Regions from separate parts of the Pseudomonas sp. R1-1 genome, predicted to be linked through region 1. Evidence: predicted binding sites of a transcription regulator. Region 1 holds the regulator's gene; each other region holds the start of a gene.

Region 1 (5,729 bases):
ACGAACTGCTGCAACGCGGCAAAGCCATCAAACTGGCGGTTTTCGATGTCGACGGCGTCCTCACTGACGGGCGCCTGTACTTCCTGGAAGACGGCAGTGAATTCAAGACGTTCAACACCCTCGACGGCCAAGGCATCAAGATGCTGATGAACGCCGGCGTGGAAACTGCCATCATCAGCGGTCGCAAGACTCCGGTGGTCGAGCGTCGAGCGAAAAACCTCGGCATCCCACACCTGTTTCAGGGCCGCGAAGACAAACTGGTAGTGCTCGACGCTCTTCTCGAGCAACTGGGCCTAAGCTATGAACAGGTCGCCTACCTCGGTGACGACCTGCCCGACCTGCCGGTAATCCGCCGCGTCGGTCTGGGCATGGCCGTAGCCAACGCCGCCGACTTCGTGCGCGAACACGCCCACGGCGTGACCCGCGCCCGTGGCGGCGAAGGTGCCGCCCGCGAATTCTGCGAATTGATCCTGCGCGCCCAGGGCCGCCTCGATGCGGCCAATGCCGCGTACCTGTGAGCCAAGCCATGTTCAGTAAAAAATTTCGCAACTTCCTGCTGTTCGGCTGCATCGCGGCGATTTTCGCTGCGGTCGGCTACTGGAACATCAGCCCGGAACGCTTTCTCGACAAGCCGCCGGTCTCGGCCGCCGAGAACCCGATCGACTGGTACGCGACCAATACGCATACCATTCAGTACCTGCCCGACGGCAAGGTGCAGTACGAGATGACCTCGGACAAGGCCGAACACGTCAAGGCCACCGACATCACGCTGGTAACTAAACCCGACCTGAACATGTATCGCGGCACGGACTTTCCGTGGCACGTGACCAGTGAACGCGGTGAAGTGAATTCCGGCGGCACCGAAGTGGAACTGATCGACTCGGTGCGTGTGAAGCGCACCGATGAAAAGAAACGCGACACCCTGATCACCAGCACCCGCATGACCGTGTTCCCGCAGCAGGAATATGCGCAGACCGCGCAACCCGTTAGAATCGAGGGCGCTGGCGGTGTGTCGACTGGCGTCGGAATGAAAGCGTACCTGAAGGACAGCAGGATACACCTGCAATCGAACGTAAGAGGACAGTATGAGGCTCGTTAAAACCCTCCCTATTTTGCTCAGTCTGGGCGCAGCACTGGGAAGCGTGAGCGCCTGGGCTCTGCCGGACGATCAGCAGCAACCTATCCGCATTCAGGCCGACGACGCCCAACTGGACGACAAGAACGGCATCGCTACCTATAAGGGTGATGTGATCATCACTCAGGGTTCGATGAAGGTGACTGGTAATACCGTGACCATCACTCGCACCCCGACCGGCGATATCGACGTTGTAACGTCGGTGGGCAACCTGGCTTACTTCGAACAACTGCAGACCGCCGGCGACAGCAAGCCTGTGCAAGGCTGGGGCGTGACGATCCAGTATCACGCCGCGCAGAATCGCGTCGTATTGATCGACAAGGCCAAAGTTGTCGACAAGGACAACAACACGACGCAAGGCGAGAAAATCGTCTATGACACCGTGAAGAAACTCGCCAGCGCCGGTCGCGCTACCGGCAGCAAGGTCACCGAGGCGCGTCCGCGCATCGACATGGTGATCCAGCCGAAGAAGAAAACCGACGAGAAAACCCAGTAATGGCAACTCTGAAAGCTCAGCACCTGGCCAAGGCCTATAAAAGCCGCCAGGTCGTGCGGGACGTCAGCCTGTCGATCGACAGCGGCCAGATCGTCGGTCTGCTCGGCCCGAACGGCGCCGGCAAGACGACCTGCTTCTACATGATCGTCGGCCTGGTGCAGGCCGATCAGGGTCGCGTGCTGATCGATGACCTGGACGTCAGCCACCAGCCAATGCACGGCCGCGCGAAAGCCGGCATCGGCTATCTGCCGCAGGAAGCGTCGATCTTCCGCAAACTGTCGGTCGCCGACAACATCATGGCCATCCTCGAGACCCGTCAGGAACTCGACAAGGCCGGTCGTCGCAAGGAGCTGGAAAGCCTGCTGCAGGAATTCCACATCAGCCACATTCGCGACAACCTCGGCATGAGCCTGTCAGGCGGTGAGCGCCGCCGGGTGGAAATCGCCCGCGCCTTGGCCACCGCGCCGAAATTCATCCTGCTCGACGAGCCGTTCGCCGGTGTCGACCCGATCTCGGTTGGCGACATCAAGCAGATCATTCACCATCTCAAGGCCAAGGGCATCGGTGTGTTGATCACCGACCACAACGTGCGCGAGACGCTGGATATCTGCGAAACCGCTTACATCGTCAACGACGGTCAATTGATCGCCGAAGGTGACGCCGAGACCATCCTGGCCAACGATCTGGTCAAGGAAGTGTATCTGGGTCACGAGTTCCGCCTGTAAGCGCGAGCTGTTCGACAAGCTGCGCGGGTGCTGTATCGATCAAGCCGGTTTTTATACCGTTTAATTGTTACAGCGCTCTAGGCAAACACTTCAGTTTCAGGCATATAATTTGCTTAAGTTTGGCGCTTCGGCGCCCTGTAGTGGATGGCGCATAGCGCCGGCGAATAAGGTGTTAAGCCCCTGCCATGAAACCATCGCTAGTCTTGAGAATGGGCCAGCAGCTGACGATGACACCGCAGCTGCAACAGGCCATCCGCCTGCTCCAATTGTCGACCCTGGATCTGCAACAGGAAATCCAGGAGGCTCTGGAATCCAACCCGATGCTCGAACGCCAGGAAGAAGGCGACGACTTCGACAATTCCGATCCGCTGGCCGACAACGTCGAGCAAAAGCCCAACCCCGACATTCAGGAACCTTCTTACCAGGAAGCCGCGCCGACGGTAGACAACCTCGACGACGGCGAATGGAGCGAGCGCATCCCCAACGAGCTGCCGGTCGACACGGCCTGGGAAGACGTTTACCAGACCAGCGCCAGCAGCCTGCCGAGCAGCGACGATGACGAGTGGGATTTCACCACCCGCACTTCCGTCGGCGAAAGCCTGCAGAGCCATTTGCTCTGGCAATTAAACCTCGCACCGATGTCCGACACCGATCGCCTGATCGCCGTGACCCTGATCGACTGCATCAACAATCAGGGCTATCTGGACGAAACCCTCGAAGAAATCCTCGACGCCTTCGATCCGGAACTGGACATCGAACTGGACGAAATTGAAGCCGTCCTGCACCGCATCCAGCAATTCGAGCCTGCGGGCATCGGCGCACGCAATCTCAGCGAATGCCTGCTGCTGCAACTGCGCCAGTTGTCGGCAAAAACGCCATGGCTGGCAGAGGCCAAGCGCCTGGTCAGCGACTATATCGACCTGCTTGGCAGCCGCGACTACAGCCAGTTGATGCGGCGCATGAAACTCAAGGAAGACGAGCTGCGCCAGGTCATCGAACTGGTGCAGAGCCTCAACCCGCGTCCGGGCTCACAGATCGAGTCCACCGAAGCCGAATACGTCGTACCTGATGTCATCGTGCGCAAGGACAACGAGCGCTGGCTGGTCGAGCTGAACCAGGAGTCGGTACCGCGCCTGCGCGTCAATGCGCAGTACGCCGGTTTCGTAAAGCGCGCCGACACCAGCGCCGACAACACCTTCATGCGCAATCAGCTACAAGAAGCCCGCTGGTTCATCAAGAGCCTGCAGAGCCGCAACGAAACCCTGATGAAAGTCGCCACGCAGATCGTCGAGCATCAGCGCGGTTTTCTGGAGTACGGCGACGAAGCCATGAAACCGCTGGTCCTGCATGACATCGCCGAGGCGGTGGGCATGCACGAATCGACGATTTCCAGGGTGACCACGCAGAAATTCATGCATACCCCGCGCGGTATTTATGAGCTGAAATACTTTTTCTCCAGCCACGTCAGTACCTCCGAAGGCGGCGAATGCTCGTCCACGGCGATCCGCGCGATCATCAAGAAACTGGTTGCCGCGGAAAATCAGAAAAAGCCGTTGAGTGACAGCAAGATCGCTGGTTTACTGGAGGCACAAGGCATTCAGGTGGCTCGCCGCACCGTCGCCAAGTACCGCGAATCCCTCGGAATCGCGCCTTCGAGCGAACGCAAGCGGTTGATGTAAGCCACGTTACAGCGTTCCAGTGGCAGGCTTTTCGGCCTGCCGCTTTATGCACTGGCAACGAAGGAGAAGCTGTATGCAAGTCAACATCAGTGGACACCAACTGGAAGTGACCGAACCTCTGCGCACCTACATCGGCGAAAAACTCGACCGACTGGAGCGGCATTTCGACAAGATCACCAACGTGCAAGTCATATTGAATGTCGAGAAGCTCAAGCAGAAAATCGAAGCCACGCTGCATATTCCCGGCGGAGAAGTAGTCGCCAATGCCGAGCACGACGACATGTATGCCGCCATTGACCTGCTGACCGACAAGCTGGATCGCCAACTCAAAAAGCATAAGGAAAAGACCCAGAGCCTCCTCCAGGGCGCGACCGGTCGTTAACACCCTCATCCATGATCCGACTTGAAACCATCCTGACCCCCGGCCGTTCCCAAGTGAACGCGCCGGGTGGCAGCAAGAAAAAAGCCCTCGAACAGATTGCCAACCTGATCCACCGCGAAGTGCCGGATCTGGCGATGCAGGATGTCTTCGAGGCGTTGGTCGCCCGTGAAAAACTCGGTTCCACCGGTTTTGGCAACGGCATCGCCATCCCCCACTGCCGCCTCAAGGGTTGCGACGCGCCGATCAGTGCGCTGATGCACCTTGAAGCCCCGATCGATTTCGACGCGATCGATGGCGCCCCGGTAGACCTGCTGTTCGTGCTGCTGGTCCCGGAAGCTGCTACCGATGCACACCTGGAACTGCTGCGCCAGATCGCCAGCATGCTCGATCGCAAGGAAGTGCGTGAAAGACTGCGCAGCGCACCGAGCAACGAAGCCTTGTACCAGGTTGTACTGGACGAGCAGAACGGGCATTAATCATGCGCTTGATCATCGTCAGTGGCCGCTCGGGCTCGGGCAAGAGTACTGCGCTGAATGTCCTTGAGGACAACGGCTACTACTGCATCGACAACCTCCCGGCCGGCTTGCTGCCGGAACTGGCCGAACGAGCGCTGATCCACACGGAACTCGCCCAACCGCTGGTTGCCGTGTCGATCGATGCGCGCAACTTGCCCAGTCATCTGTCACGATTTCCGGAGCTGCTCGAAGACGCGCGCAGCAAGCACATCCAGTGCGATGTGCTGTATCTGGATGCGGATGAAGAAACGCTGCTCAAGCGTTTTTCCGAAACCCGTCGCCGGCATCCGCTGAGCAACGCCAATCGCTCACTGGCCGAGGCGATCCACGATGAAAGCGCCCTTCTCGGCCCGATCGCCGACCTGGCTGACCTGAAGATCAATACCACCCACCTCAACCTGTACCAGCTGCGCGACACCCTCAAGTTGCGCCTGCTGAATCAGCCTGAGCCGGGCACGGCGTTCCTGGTCGAGTCGTTCGGTTTCAAGCGCGGCATGCCGGTGGATGCGGATCTGGTCTTCGATGTCCGCTGCCTGCCCAATCCGTACTGGAAGCCGGAGTTGCGCGAGCAGTCCGGTCTCGACGCACCGGTTGCCGAGTATCTGGCGCAACAGCCGGATGTCGAGGAAATGTACCAGGACATCTACGCCTACCTGCACAAGTGGCTGCCGCGCTTTGCTGCCAGTAATCGCGCCTATGTGACCGTTGCCATTGGCTGTACGGGCGGGCATCACCGCTCCGTCTACCTGACCGAACGTCTGGGTCAGGCCCTGCAGAAAACCTTGAAAAACGTCCAG
Region 2 (5,729 bases), 2.0 Mb from region 1:
TCAAAGCCGAGAACAAAGTGGTGGTCGAGCAATTGCAGCTCGGTGAAAAGGTCGACAGCCCGGATGCCGTGAGCTTGCCGTTGAAACTGGCAATTGCCCTGCTCAAGGACGTCGACGGCAAGATCTCCATCGAACTGCCGGTGACCGGTGACTTGAACAACCCGCAGTTCAGCGTCATGCCGATTGTCTGGCAGACCCTGCGCAACCTGATCGTCAAAGCCGCCGCGGCGCCGTTCAAGATGATTGGCGGGCTGGTCAGTGGTGGTGGCTCCGAGGACCTGGGCACCGTGTCCTTCGCACCGGGCTCCAGCGATCTGAGCAAGGACGCTGAAGCCGCGCTGGTGAAACTGTCTCAGGCGCTCAAGGAACGTCCGGCGTTGCGTCTGGAAATCGAAGGCACCGCCGCAAAAAGCAGCGATGGCCCGCTGCTCGCCGAGCAGCGACTGGAACGTGAATATCAGTACAACTACTACAAGATGCTCCAGCGCCGTGGCGATAAAGTCCCGGCGCAGGCCTCGCTCCTGCAAGTACCCGACGGCGAAAAAGCCCCGTTGCTCGAGGGCATCTACCGCACCCGTCTGAAAACCCAGCCACCGGCCGAATGGAAGGATCTGGGCAAGGAAGAACGCACCGCGAAGCTGCGCGAAGGGGTGATCAAGTTCTGGAGCGGCAGCGATGTGTTGCTGCGCCAGTTGGGCCAGGACCGCGCCAGCACCATCAAGGATTACCTGGTCGACAAGGGCAAGCTTGAGGATGACCGCGTGTATTTCATCGACGCCAACCTCGGTGAAGCTGAAAGCGACGGTCGTGTGGTGACGCAAATGCACCTGGATGCAGAGTGATGAGTTGCAAATGGCTGGTCGCAGGGGTGCTGGCGTTTGCCGCCAGCCATGCCGCAGCGTCCGATACGCTGCGCTGCGGCAGCCAATTGATCAGCCTTGGCGATCGCACCAGCGAAGTCCTGGAGAAATGCGGCGAGCCGGTCAGCCGTGACGTGCTCGGCTACAAGCGCAGCGCCAACCGCCGCGAGGAGTTTCAGGTCGAGGAATGGACCTACGGCCCGAGCAACGGCATGTATCAATACCTGCGCTTCGAAGGTAACCGCTTGCGGCAGATCAACAGCAAACGCGGCCCCTGATCCAACCCCATCCCCTGTAGGAGTGAGCCTGCTCGCGATTGCGGCTTGTCAGTCAACGCTTGATCAACTGACAGAACGCTATCGCGAGCAGGCTCACTCCTACATTCGTTTTGTGTTGCCCCTGAAATAGAACAGGCCCCGACACAAGTGCCGGGGCCTGTAATGGTCACCTCCGTGTGACCGTTCGCATGAACTCTAAAGGTGCGGCAGACGTATGGCTCGGCCCGTCTGTCGCGTCTTCTCCCGGTCCAGGCGAGAAGCCTTGCCTTATTCGGCTTTCAGGCCGTCAGCGGAGACCGCTTTAACGCCTTTGATTTTTTTGGCGATCGATACGGCTACGTCTTTTTGCGATTCAGTCACTGGGGTGGTCGACGACAGGGATACCACACCTTTGTTGGTTTCTACTTTGATATCGGTGCCTGGAATGCCTTTTTCGGTGACCAGATCAGCTTTGACCTTGGTGGTGATCCAGGTATCGGAAGTGTCCTGCTTCATCTCGGTAACTTCACCGGCAGCCAGAACCATTGGCGACTGGGTAGCCTGAGTGGTCTGGGCGAAAGCGCCGCCAGCCATGGTCAGGGTCAGAGCGGTAGCAGCGGCAGTGATAGCGAACTTCTTCATACGAGTAACTCCTGTTTTTCTGGAAAGTCTGCTGGGAGATGTCTTCAGCAGGGTTACCAAGGTAGTTGCGAACGCTGTGCCAACTTTTTTGTTTTAATAAAATCCTTTAAAAACAAGGAGTTAATGAAACGGGAAATTTTCGTTTTCATGCAATTTGCATGACTCGCGGTTTATTCGCATGCAAGTTGCGGTTTTTTGGAAAGTTCATAAGCTGCTGAAATTATTGAAGCTTTTTTCAAGCGCAGCGCCATGAAAAATGCCCCGCAAAGGCGGGGCATCAGATTCTGCCGCAGCGGCTTACGTACCGCTGGCAGTGCAGCCTTTTGGCGAATAGTCGGGGGCAACGGTGGTAGCGCACGTCCAGACACCTGCACCCGTCCCGGAAGACCGCGTCAGCGTAATGGTTTTATCGAGAACCGGACCCGGAGCATTTTTGATCGTGCAGACAATCGACCCTGCGCCAGAAGATGCTGTCCCGGAGGCGGATACCGAGCAATTGGAAGTGGTGACCGTCGCACTGCCCGCGACGTTAGTCAGTGATGGATCGGTTCCTTGGTTAATGACGTCCTCAAATGGCACCTTCATCGCGCTGATCTCCGCCAGCCCCGCCGTCACCTTCGACCGCGCCTGATATTTCGAATACTGCGGCAAGGCAATCGTCGCCAGAATCCCGATGATCGCCACCACGATCAGTAGCTCGATCAGGGTAAAACCTTGTTGTTTTTTCATAGACACGCTCCATGCATGAGGGGAAATCTCATGATCTGAAAAAGACCCAGCATAGGCCATGCCAATGCCCCGGAGCCCTGCCTGATGGACGCGAACTGCGCACTGCGCCGTTTCCTACAACCTGCAACCGCACTATCTGACACTTTTTGTCACCTGCACCGGCCGTGTTTGGCGCTGTCACTTGACTAGGCTATAAGTCATGAACGGCAAGCATGCGGAATCCCCATGAATGACATCGCTCTGAGCGGTCTGGCCAAGCAATTGGTGCAGGCCGAACTGCTGACGGAACAAGGTGCCCAGCAAGCCTGGCAGCAGGCGCAGCGCAATCGCGTGTCGCTGGTGAACTACCTGGTGCACAACAAACTGGTGAAGAGCCGGCAGATCGCCGAGATTGCCTCGGAACACTTTGGCATGGCCCTGCTCGACCTCAGTTGCCTCGATAAGGAAACCCAGCCCAAGGGCCTGGTCAGCGAAAAACTGATACGCCAGCACTGCGCTCTACCATTGTGGCGACGCGGCAACAAACTCTTCGTCGGCCTCTCCGACCCGAGCAATCAGCAGGCAATCAGTGATATTCAGTTCAGTACAGGCCTGAGTACCGAAGCGATTCTGGTCGAGGATGACAAGCTCAGCGATGCCATCGACAAGTTCTTCGACAGTCATGCCACCGGCCTGGAAGAAATGGCCGACGTCGACCTCGATGGCCTTGACGTCGAATCCGTCAGCGACAGCAAACAGGACACCATCGGCGGGCTCGACGCCGACGATGCGCCGGTGGTGCGCTTTGTCCACAAGATGCTGCTCGATGCGATCAAAAGCGGCTCTTCCGACCTGCACTTCGAGCCTTATGAAAAGAACTATCGGGTGCGGGTGCGCACCGACGGCATGCTGCGTGAAGTCGCCAAACCGCCGATTCAACTGGCCGGGCGCATCGCCGCGCGCCTGAAGGTCATGGCCAGCCTTGATATTTCAGAGCGACGCAAACCGCAGGATGGTCGGATCAAGATGCGCCTGTCGAAAAGCAAGTCCATCGACTTCCGGGTCAATACCCTGCCGACGCTGTGGGGCGAAAAAGTGGTGATCCGGATTCTCGACCCGTCCAGCGCGCAGATGGGTATCGATGCCCTCGGTTATGAACCGGAACAGAAAGACTTGTACATGGCCGCGCTGAAACAGCCGCAGGGCATGATTCTGGTCACCGGCCCTACCGGGTCGGGGAAAACCGTGTCGCTGTACACCGGGCTGAATATCCTCAACACCGTCGATATCAACATCTCCACCGCCGAAGACCCGGTGGAGATCAACATGGAAGGCATCAATCAGGTCAACGTCAATCCGCGCCAGGGGCTGGATTTTGCTCAGGCCCTGCGTTCGTTTCTGCGTCAGGACCCGGACGTGATCATGGTCGGCGAGATCCGCGACCTGGAAACCGCCGAGATCGCTATCAAAGCCGCGCAGACCGGTCACCTCGTGCTCTCGACCCTGCATACCAACAGCGCCGCGGAAACCCTTACCCGCTTGCACAACATGGGCATCCCCGGGTTCAACATTGCCACCTCGGTCAGTCTGATCATCGCTCAGCGCCTGGCGCGCAAGCTGTGCAATCACTGCAAGAAACCGATTGAAGTGCCTCGCGAAACCCTGATCAAGGAAGGCTTCCCTGAGGAACGCATCGGCAGTTTCACGATCTACGAGCCGGTCGGTTGCGATCACTGCAACAACGGTTACAAGGGACGCGTGGGGATTTATGAAGTGGTGAAGAACACGCCTGAGCTGCAACGCCTGATCATGGCCGAAGGCAACTCGCTGGAAATCGATATGCAGATGCGCCGCGACGGCTTCGACGATCTGCGCACCGCGGGTCTGCACAAGGCCATGCAAGGCACCACCAGCCTGGAAGAAATCAACCGGGTCACCAAGGATTGAACATGGCGGTCAAGGCAGCGAAAACCAGCACGTACGCCTGGGAAGGTACGGACCGCAAAGGCAGCAAAGTCACCGGTGAGTTGAGCGGGCAGAATGCCGCATTGATCAAGGCGCAGTTGCGCAAACAGGGGATTACTCCGGGCAAGGTGCGCAAGAAGTCGGCCTCGTTGCTGAGTTTCGGCAAACGCATCAAGGCTCAGGACATCGCCCTGTTCACTCGGCAAATGGCAACGATGATGAAGGCCGGCGTGCCGCTGTTGCAGTCGTTCGACATCATTGGCGAAGGCTTCGAAAACCCGGCGATGCGCAAAGTCATTGACGAGGTTAAACAAGAGGTGGCCGCCGGTAACAGCTTTGCCGCAGCGCTGCGCAAGAAGCCGCAATATTTCGACGAGTTGTATTGCAACCTCGTCGATGCCGGCGAACAGTCCGGGGCACTCGACACCCTGCTCGAACGCGTCGCCACCTATAAGGAAAAAAGCGAAGCGCTCAAGGCCAAGATCAAGAAAGCCATGACCTACCCGAGCGCCGTCCTCCTGGTGGCAGCCGTGGTGACCGGCATTTTGCTGGTGAAAGTGGTGCCGCAGTTTCAGTCGGTGTTTTCCGGGTTTGGCGCCGAGTTGCCAGGGTTCACCTTGATGGTGATCAGCCTGTCTGAATTCATGCAGGCGTGGTGGTGGGCGATTCTCGGCGCACTGATCGCAGCGTTTTTCGGCATCCGCCATGCACTGAAAAGGTCTCAAGCGTTACGCGATCACCGCGACGCCTGGATGCTGAAACTGCCGTTGGTGGGTACGTTGATGTACAAGTCTGCGGTGGCGCGATTTGCCCGGACCTTGTCGACTACCTTCGCCGCTGGCGTACCGCTGGTGGAAGCCCTTGATTCGGTGGCCGGCGCTGCGGGCAATGTCGTGTTCAAACGGGCCATCCTGCGAATCCGTCAGGACGTCTCAACCGGGATGCAGCTGAATTTTTCCATGCGCAGCACCGGGGTCTTCCCGACCATGGCCGTGCAGATGACCGCGATTGGCGAAGAGTCCGGCGCGCTGGACGATATGCTCGACAAGGTCGCCGGCTTTTACGAAGAGGAAGTGGATAACATGGTCGACAACCTCACCAGCCTGATGGAGCCGTTCATCATGGTCGTGCTCGGGGTCGTCGTCGGCGGTCTGGTGGTGGCCATGTATCTGCCGATCTTCCAGCTCGGCTCAGCGGTCTGATATGCCCCTCGACGAATTGTTCGCCCTCTATCCGCTGGCCTTTGTCGGCACCGCGCTGCTGCTCGGACTGGTGGTTGGCAGCTTTCTCAATGTGC
Region 3 (5,729 bases), 1.2 Mb from region 1:
GACGGGCCAGCTCGTCGGATTCTGAACCCATGGCTGCAAAGCCAGGAGTTAAAGAATCGCTGCGACTACTCCTCCAAACACAAAAAAGGCGTCCTATGGACGCCTTTTTATTTTTGACTCAGGATCTTCTACCGGCCAGCGGGCCGCTTGGCTCAAGCTCTGGCCCACACGTAACAGCAACTTCAATAAATCGCCGTTGGTTGGCTGACATATCCCCAGCCAACCGGAGTGCTTCGAGATGTAGTTCAACAATCTGAAGAAGCTTTGCCTTTCGCTTTTTTGGGCTCATACGCACCTCGTGCGATTAGGTTGTTGATTTCGATGTTATTGACCGTTCACAGAAATGACAAGCCGGTTGGTGTGGTCGAATTCGAACCCTAGTTTCCGGTAGTAAAAAACAACATTCGGATCAGGATCCTGAATCTCGATTTCTTTGCATCCTAGCGCTCGCGCATAGTGATCTGCGACAAGCAGAGCAATCGGCGCGATCCTGCCGCGAAGCGGGTGCGCCCTGTCCGGATGCCCTTCCAACAGAATAATCTTTAAGCAGATAGAGCTTGCGCGCGGAGTCGCATAGCACATGCCGCAAAGAATCTGTTTGAACCATATCGCCAAATCCAGACCTTTCGCATCTTTACTTTTCCAGTCTGCAACGTCATCCCAAGGGAAAATTGTTGGCCCCTCCCAGAGAAAGTATTGCTTTATCGCTGCTGGGGTAATTGGCTCAAACTTGACCGCTGCTGCATCAATATTTGGGATTCTCGGGGCAATGTCCTTGAGAAAGAATTTGTAGGCGATCTTTCGCGAGTTTGATCTGAATGTCTGGTTACGAAGATCCGTTGCCTTGCCTTTTCTTCTCATTGTTTTCATCTGTTCGGAGCGGGTCGCAAGAAGATAGCCAGCAGAGAGGGGGCAGCGAAATCAGACGTGGGGGACGCGTTTTGTAGGACGTTACTTCTGTGAGTGGAGGATTGCGGAGTAGGGGGGAAGATAACGACGACACAAAAAAGGTCATTTCAGTGGTATCGCTGAAATGACCTGTGGTGAGGTTGCAGCGCAAAATTCAGATCAATTGCATAGCCTTTCTCCACCATGAGTTCACAACCGTGCGGTTTATTTGTTCAGCTAGCTCCCACAGTAGATTGCGGTCTTATTCCGCAGGCGGCGTCAGCTTCGCTTCCATCTCGGCAACCTTTGCTTCAAGGCTCTCAAGCCGTGCACGCGTTCGGGCCAACACAACCATCTGACTGTCAAATTCTTCACGGCTGACCAGGTCGAGTTTGCTGAAGGCGCTTTGCAGCAGCATCTTGAACTGGCTTTCGATTTCGGCTTTTGGCAGCGGGGTGTCGCCGCTGAACAGGCGGGAGGCGGTGCCGCTCAGGGCGTCGAGGAAGTCTTTGGGCGCGAGCATGGTGGATGTCCTGGAAACAATGGCCGGCAGTGTATCACGCAGTGTCTATAGTCAATCCCGTGGTCAGGGATGCACGCTTTTCGCGCAGGCGGACGGACGGCAACGCACCGTTGTTGTGCGTATCGGCGCGGCGCTTTGCGCGAGAGGGCCTGCGGTAGCGGCCAAGGGATTGAAATCAGGGGATTTTGGCGAGATGGCAAGGTTTCTGCTTAGTCACCCTCGACCCATGCACTGATGCAGTCGCTGTGACGAATGCAGTGCGGCAGACGGAGCGGGGAGTTTCGTCTGGATGCGGTTAGCTGGCGTCAGTCGGGCAGGCAAGGCCGACGATGCGTTACAAAGCCAGGCACTGCGCTTAGACTTGAGTCGGGTTTGTTTTCCTGGGGCAAGTCCACCAATTCGGGAGAGAGTTTCATGAAGCTAGTCACTGCCATCATCAAGCCGTTCAAGTTGGACGACGTGCGCGAGTCGCTGTCCGAAATCGGCGTGCAGGGCATTACCGTTACTGAAGTCAAAGGCTTCGGCCGGCAGAAGGGTCACACCGAGCTGTATCGCGGCGCGGAATATGTGGTCGATTTTCTGCCCAAGGTGAAAATCGACGTGGCCATCGACGACAAGGATCTGGACCGGGTTATCGAAGCGATAACCAAGGCCGCCAACACCGGCAAGATCGGTGACGGCAAGATCTTCGTGGTCAATCTGGAACAGGCGATCCGCATCCGTACCGGCGAAACCGATACCGACGCGATCTAAGCCGCCACAAACCCCAACGCCCCAGGAGAAAACAATATGACTCTGCGTAAATTCGCAGGGCTAGGAGCCCTGTTGTCCATCGTAATGCCCGGCCTTGCAATGGCGGCAGACGAAGTGGCGGCCCCAGTCCTCAATTCCGGCGACACTGCCTGGATGCTCACCTCGACAGCCCTTGTGCTGTTCATGACCATTCCCGGCCTTGCACTGTTCTACGGCGGCATGGTCCGCTCGAAAAACATTCTTTCCGTGATGATGCAGTGCTTCGCCATTACCGGTCTGATCAGCATCCTGTGGGTCATCTATGGCTACAGCATTGCGTTCGACACCACCGGCATGGAGCAGGGCGTCGTCAACTTCAATTCGTTCTTCGGTGGCATGGGCAAGGCGTTCCTCGCCGGTGTCACGCCTTCGAGCATCACCGGCCCGGCGGCGCTGTTCCCCGAAGCGGTGTTCATCACCTTCCAGATGACCTTCGCGATCATCACCCCAGCGCTGATCGTCGGTGCGTTCGCCGAGCGCATGAAGTTCTCCGCGATGCTGATCTTCATGGGCATCTGGTTCACCCTGGTTTATGCACCGATCGCGCACATGGTCTGGTCCGGTAACGGCGGTCTGATGTGGGACTGGGGCGTACTCGACTTCGCCGGCGGCACCGTGGTGCACATCAACGCCGGTATCGCCGGTCTGGTGGCGTGCCTGGTACTGGGCAAGCGCAAAGGCTTCCCGACCACCCCGATGGCGCCGCACAACCTCGGTTACACATTGATGGGCGCGGCCATGCTGTGGGTCGGCTGGTTCGGCTTCAACGCCGGTTCCGCCGCGGCCGCCAACGGCACTGCCGGCATGGCGATGCTGGTCACTCAGATCGCCACCGCCGCTGCGGCACTGGGCTGGATGTTCGCCGAGTGGGTCACCCACGGCAAGCCAAGCGCACTGGGCATCGCCTCGGGTGTGGTTGCCGGCTTGGTGGCAATCACGCCGGCCGCTGGCACCGTGGGCCCGATGGGCGCACTGGTGATCGGTCTGGCGGCAGGCGTGGTGTGCTTCTTCTGCGCCACCACCCTGAAGCGCAAACTCGGTTATGACGATTCCCTGGACGCGTTCGGCGTGCACGGTATCGGCGGTATCCTCGGCGCGATCCTCACCGGTGTGTTTGCAGCGCCTGCACTGGGCGGCTTCGGCACTGTGACCGATATTGGCGCACAGGTCTGGATTCAGATCAAAGGCGTCGGCTTCACGGTGATCTACACCGCGATCGTCACCTTCATCATCCTCAAGGTCCTGGACGCGGTGATGGGTCTGCGCGTGACCGAGGAAGAAGAATCGGTCGGCCTCGATCTGGCACAACACAACGAACGCGGCTACAACCTGTAAGTACGCGCAGCAAAAAAAATTGCCCGGCTCGCCGGGCATTTTTTTGTCCGTGATTTGTCACTGTGAGAGCAGCTGAAAGGATTTTTCGTACGGCTTTGGTCGTGTTTACCCGTGGCGTTTTCACTCGGCGAATGGCTTACATCACAGTGGGAATATTAGGCTCTTTGTTTTTTCCCAGAGCGCGCTAGAATGCGCCCCGAACGTGCGGAGAACTGTATGTGGCAACAGACTCTGATAACCCTGCGGGCACGGCCCCGGGGCTTTCATCTGGTGACGGATGAGCTGATCGAAAACCTGCCTGAACTCAGGCAGTGTCGGATCGGTCTGTTGCATTTGTGGCTGCAGCACACCTCGGCGTCGTTGACCATCAACGAGAACGCCGATCCGGCGGTACGTCGCGACTTCGAACGATTTTTCAATCGTCTGATCCCACAAGGAACAGACGGCTATGAGCATAACGACGAAGGCCTGGACGACCTCCCGGCGCACTTCAAGGCCAGCGTGCTTGGCTGCCAGATCAGTCTGCCGATTGCGGCAGGTCGCTTGGCACTGGGAACCTGGCAAGGCGTTTATCTGGGCGAGCACCGTGATCATGGCGGTGCCCGTAAAGTCCTCGCCACCTTGCACGGTGAAGGGGCATGAACCGTTGGTCATCAATGGTTACCGATTTTTTTCCGGCGACTTTCGACAGTCGCCAAAGCTGGTCTATAACTAATCTGCTTTTCGCAAGTCATGAGGTAGAACATGAGCGACGATGATCTGGAAAACGACGACCTCGAAGTAGGCGACGAAGACGAGGCCGAGGAAGGTCTGGAAGCAGCAGCGGAAGATGTTGCTGAAGACGATGGCGGTGACGATACGCCGGCCCCGGCTGCCAAAGGCAAAGCCAAGGCTGCGGTGTCGGTGGATGAGTTGCCGAGCATTGAAGCCAAGAACAAGGAGCGCGACGCCCTGGCCAAGGCCATGGAAGAGTTCCTTGCGCGCGGTGGCAAGGTGCAGGAAGTGGAGGCCAACGTGGTCGCCGATCCGCCCAAGAAGCCGGACAACAAGTACGGCAGCCGCCCTATCTGAGGCGTGTCGCTCGCTTGAAAAAGCCCGCCGTCGCTGCGGGCTTTTTCATGTCTGGAATAAATGGAGCGGCTACCGAAATCCCCTGTAGGAGTGAGCCTGCTCGCGATAGCGGTGTGTCATTCAATTAGATGTATCTGATACACCGCTATCGCGAGCAGGCTCACTCCTACAGGGGAACTGTGTCAGTTCGAAGGAGCATTCCAGCGTGCGAGCACGGCTGGCAATTCCGTCAGGCTGCAAATCTCGGCATCCGGCAAGCGATCAGCTTCCCAGGCCTTGCCCGCCGGGTTAAACCAGATCGCCCGCAACCCGGCCTGCTGTGCCCCGGCAATGTCGTCGCCCGGATGATCGCCGATATGCACGGCGGTTTCGGCAGTGGCACCACCGCGCTGCAGCGCCTCATGAAACAGCCGCGCATCCGGTTTGGCGATGCCGATGTCTTCGGCGCACAGGGCAAACTTGAAGAAGTCCGCCAGCCCCAGTCGGCGCACGTCAGCGTTGCCGTTAGTGACCACGCCCAGCGCATAGTGATTGGCGAGGATCTCCAGCACTGGTTGGACTTCGGGGAACACCTCGATCTGGTGCCGCGCATGCAGGAACACTTCAAACGCCTTGTCGGCCAGCTCCGAGGCCTCGCCGTGGGCGTAACCGGACTCCTCCAGCGCATGGAACAGCACGCGCCGGCGCAAGGCGCTGATGCGATGTTTCAGCCCGGGCTCGCTGCTCAGGACGCGTTCGCGAATCGACCACAGATGCTCGACCGGCACCGCGCCCAGATTCGCTGCGTGCTCGGCAAGCCACTCACGCAGGACGGTTTCGGCGCTGGCGATCACCGGCGCGGTATCCCACAAGGTGTCGTCGAGGTCGAAGGTGATCAACTGAATGCTCATGAATCATCGCCTTTCATGCGTTTGGCCCGGGGGTGGGCACTGTCGTAGACCGCGGCCAGGTGCTGGAAGTCCAGGTGGGTATAGATCTGCGTGGTCTTGATGTCGGAATGGCCGAGCAATTCCTGCACGGCGCGCAGGTCCTGCGAGGATTCCAGCAAGTGGCTGGCGAAAGAATGTCGCAACATGTGCGGGTGCAGGTTCTGCCCCAGTTCGCGCTCGCCAGCCAGTTT

What was found. Region 1 encodes sigma-54, which starts transcription at its own class of promoters, with help from an activator protein. Its sites were predicted from a motif close to ANTGGCATNNANNTTGCTNT; they were not measured.
Region 2: the regulator sigma-54 is predicted to act here: its motif matches at 2,535-2,554, upstream of J3P75_RS04720 (pilin).
Region 3: the regulator sigma-54 is predicted to act here: its motif matches at 1,604-1,623, upstream of glnK (P-II family nitrogen regulator).

What each region holds. Positions count from the first base shown of each region.
Region 1 covers NZ_CP071663.1:5,200,030-5,205,758, forward strand. Annotated here, with positions in the region: gene J3P75_RS23375 (KdsC family phosphatase) at 1-518, shown strand, start outside; gene lptC (LPS export ABC transporter periplasmic protein LptC) at 527-1,099, shown strand; gene lptA (lipopolysaccharide transport periplasmic protein LptA) at 1,086-1,631, shown strand; gene lptB (LPS export ABC transporter ATP-binding protein) at 1,631-2,356, shown strand; gene J3P75_RS23395 (RNA polymerase factor sigma-54) at 2,542-4,035, shown strand; gene hpf (ribosome hibernation-promoting factor, HPF/YfiA family) at 4,109-4,417, shown strand; gene ptsN (PTS IIA-like nitrogen regulatory protein PtsN) at 4,429-4,893, shown strand; gene rapZ (RNase adapter RapZ) at 4,896-5,729, shown strand, end outside.
Region 2 covers NZ_CP071663.1:1,001,106-1,006,834, reverse strand. Annotated here, with positions in the region: gene J3P75_RS04735 (DUF748 domain-containing protein) at 1-842, shown strand, start outside; gene J3P75_RS04730 (DUF2845 domain-containing protein) at 842-1,138, shown strand; gene J3P75_RS04725 (BON domain-containing protein) at 1,406-1,759, opposite strand; gene J3P75_RS04720 (pilin) at 2,057-2,488, opposite strand; gene pilB (type IV-A pilus assembly ATPase PilB) at 2,714-4,414, shown strand; gene J3P75_RS04710 (type II secretion system F family protein) at 4,417-5,634, shown strand; gene J3P75_RS04705 (prepilin peptidase) at 5,636-5,729, shown strand, end outside.
Region 3 covers NZ_CP071663.1:285,563-291,291, forward strand. Annotated here, with positions in the region: gene J3P75_RS01270 (N-acetyltransferase) at 325-861, opposite strand; gene J3P75_RS01275 (accessory factor UbiK family protein) at 1,151-1,411, opposite strand; gene glnK (P-II family nitrogen regulator) at 1,826-2,164, shown strand; gene J3P75_RS01285 (ammonium transporter) at 2,201-3,538, shown strand; gene J3P75_RS01290 (secondary thiamine-phosphate synthase enzyme YjbQ) at 3,755-4,180, shown strand; gene sutA (transcriptional regulator SutA) at 4,283-4,609, shown strand; gene J3P75_RS01300 (HAD family hydrolase) at 4,792-5,499, opposite strand; gene xerC (tyrosine recombinase XerC) at 5,496-5,729, opposite strand, start outside.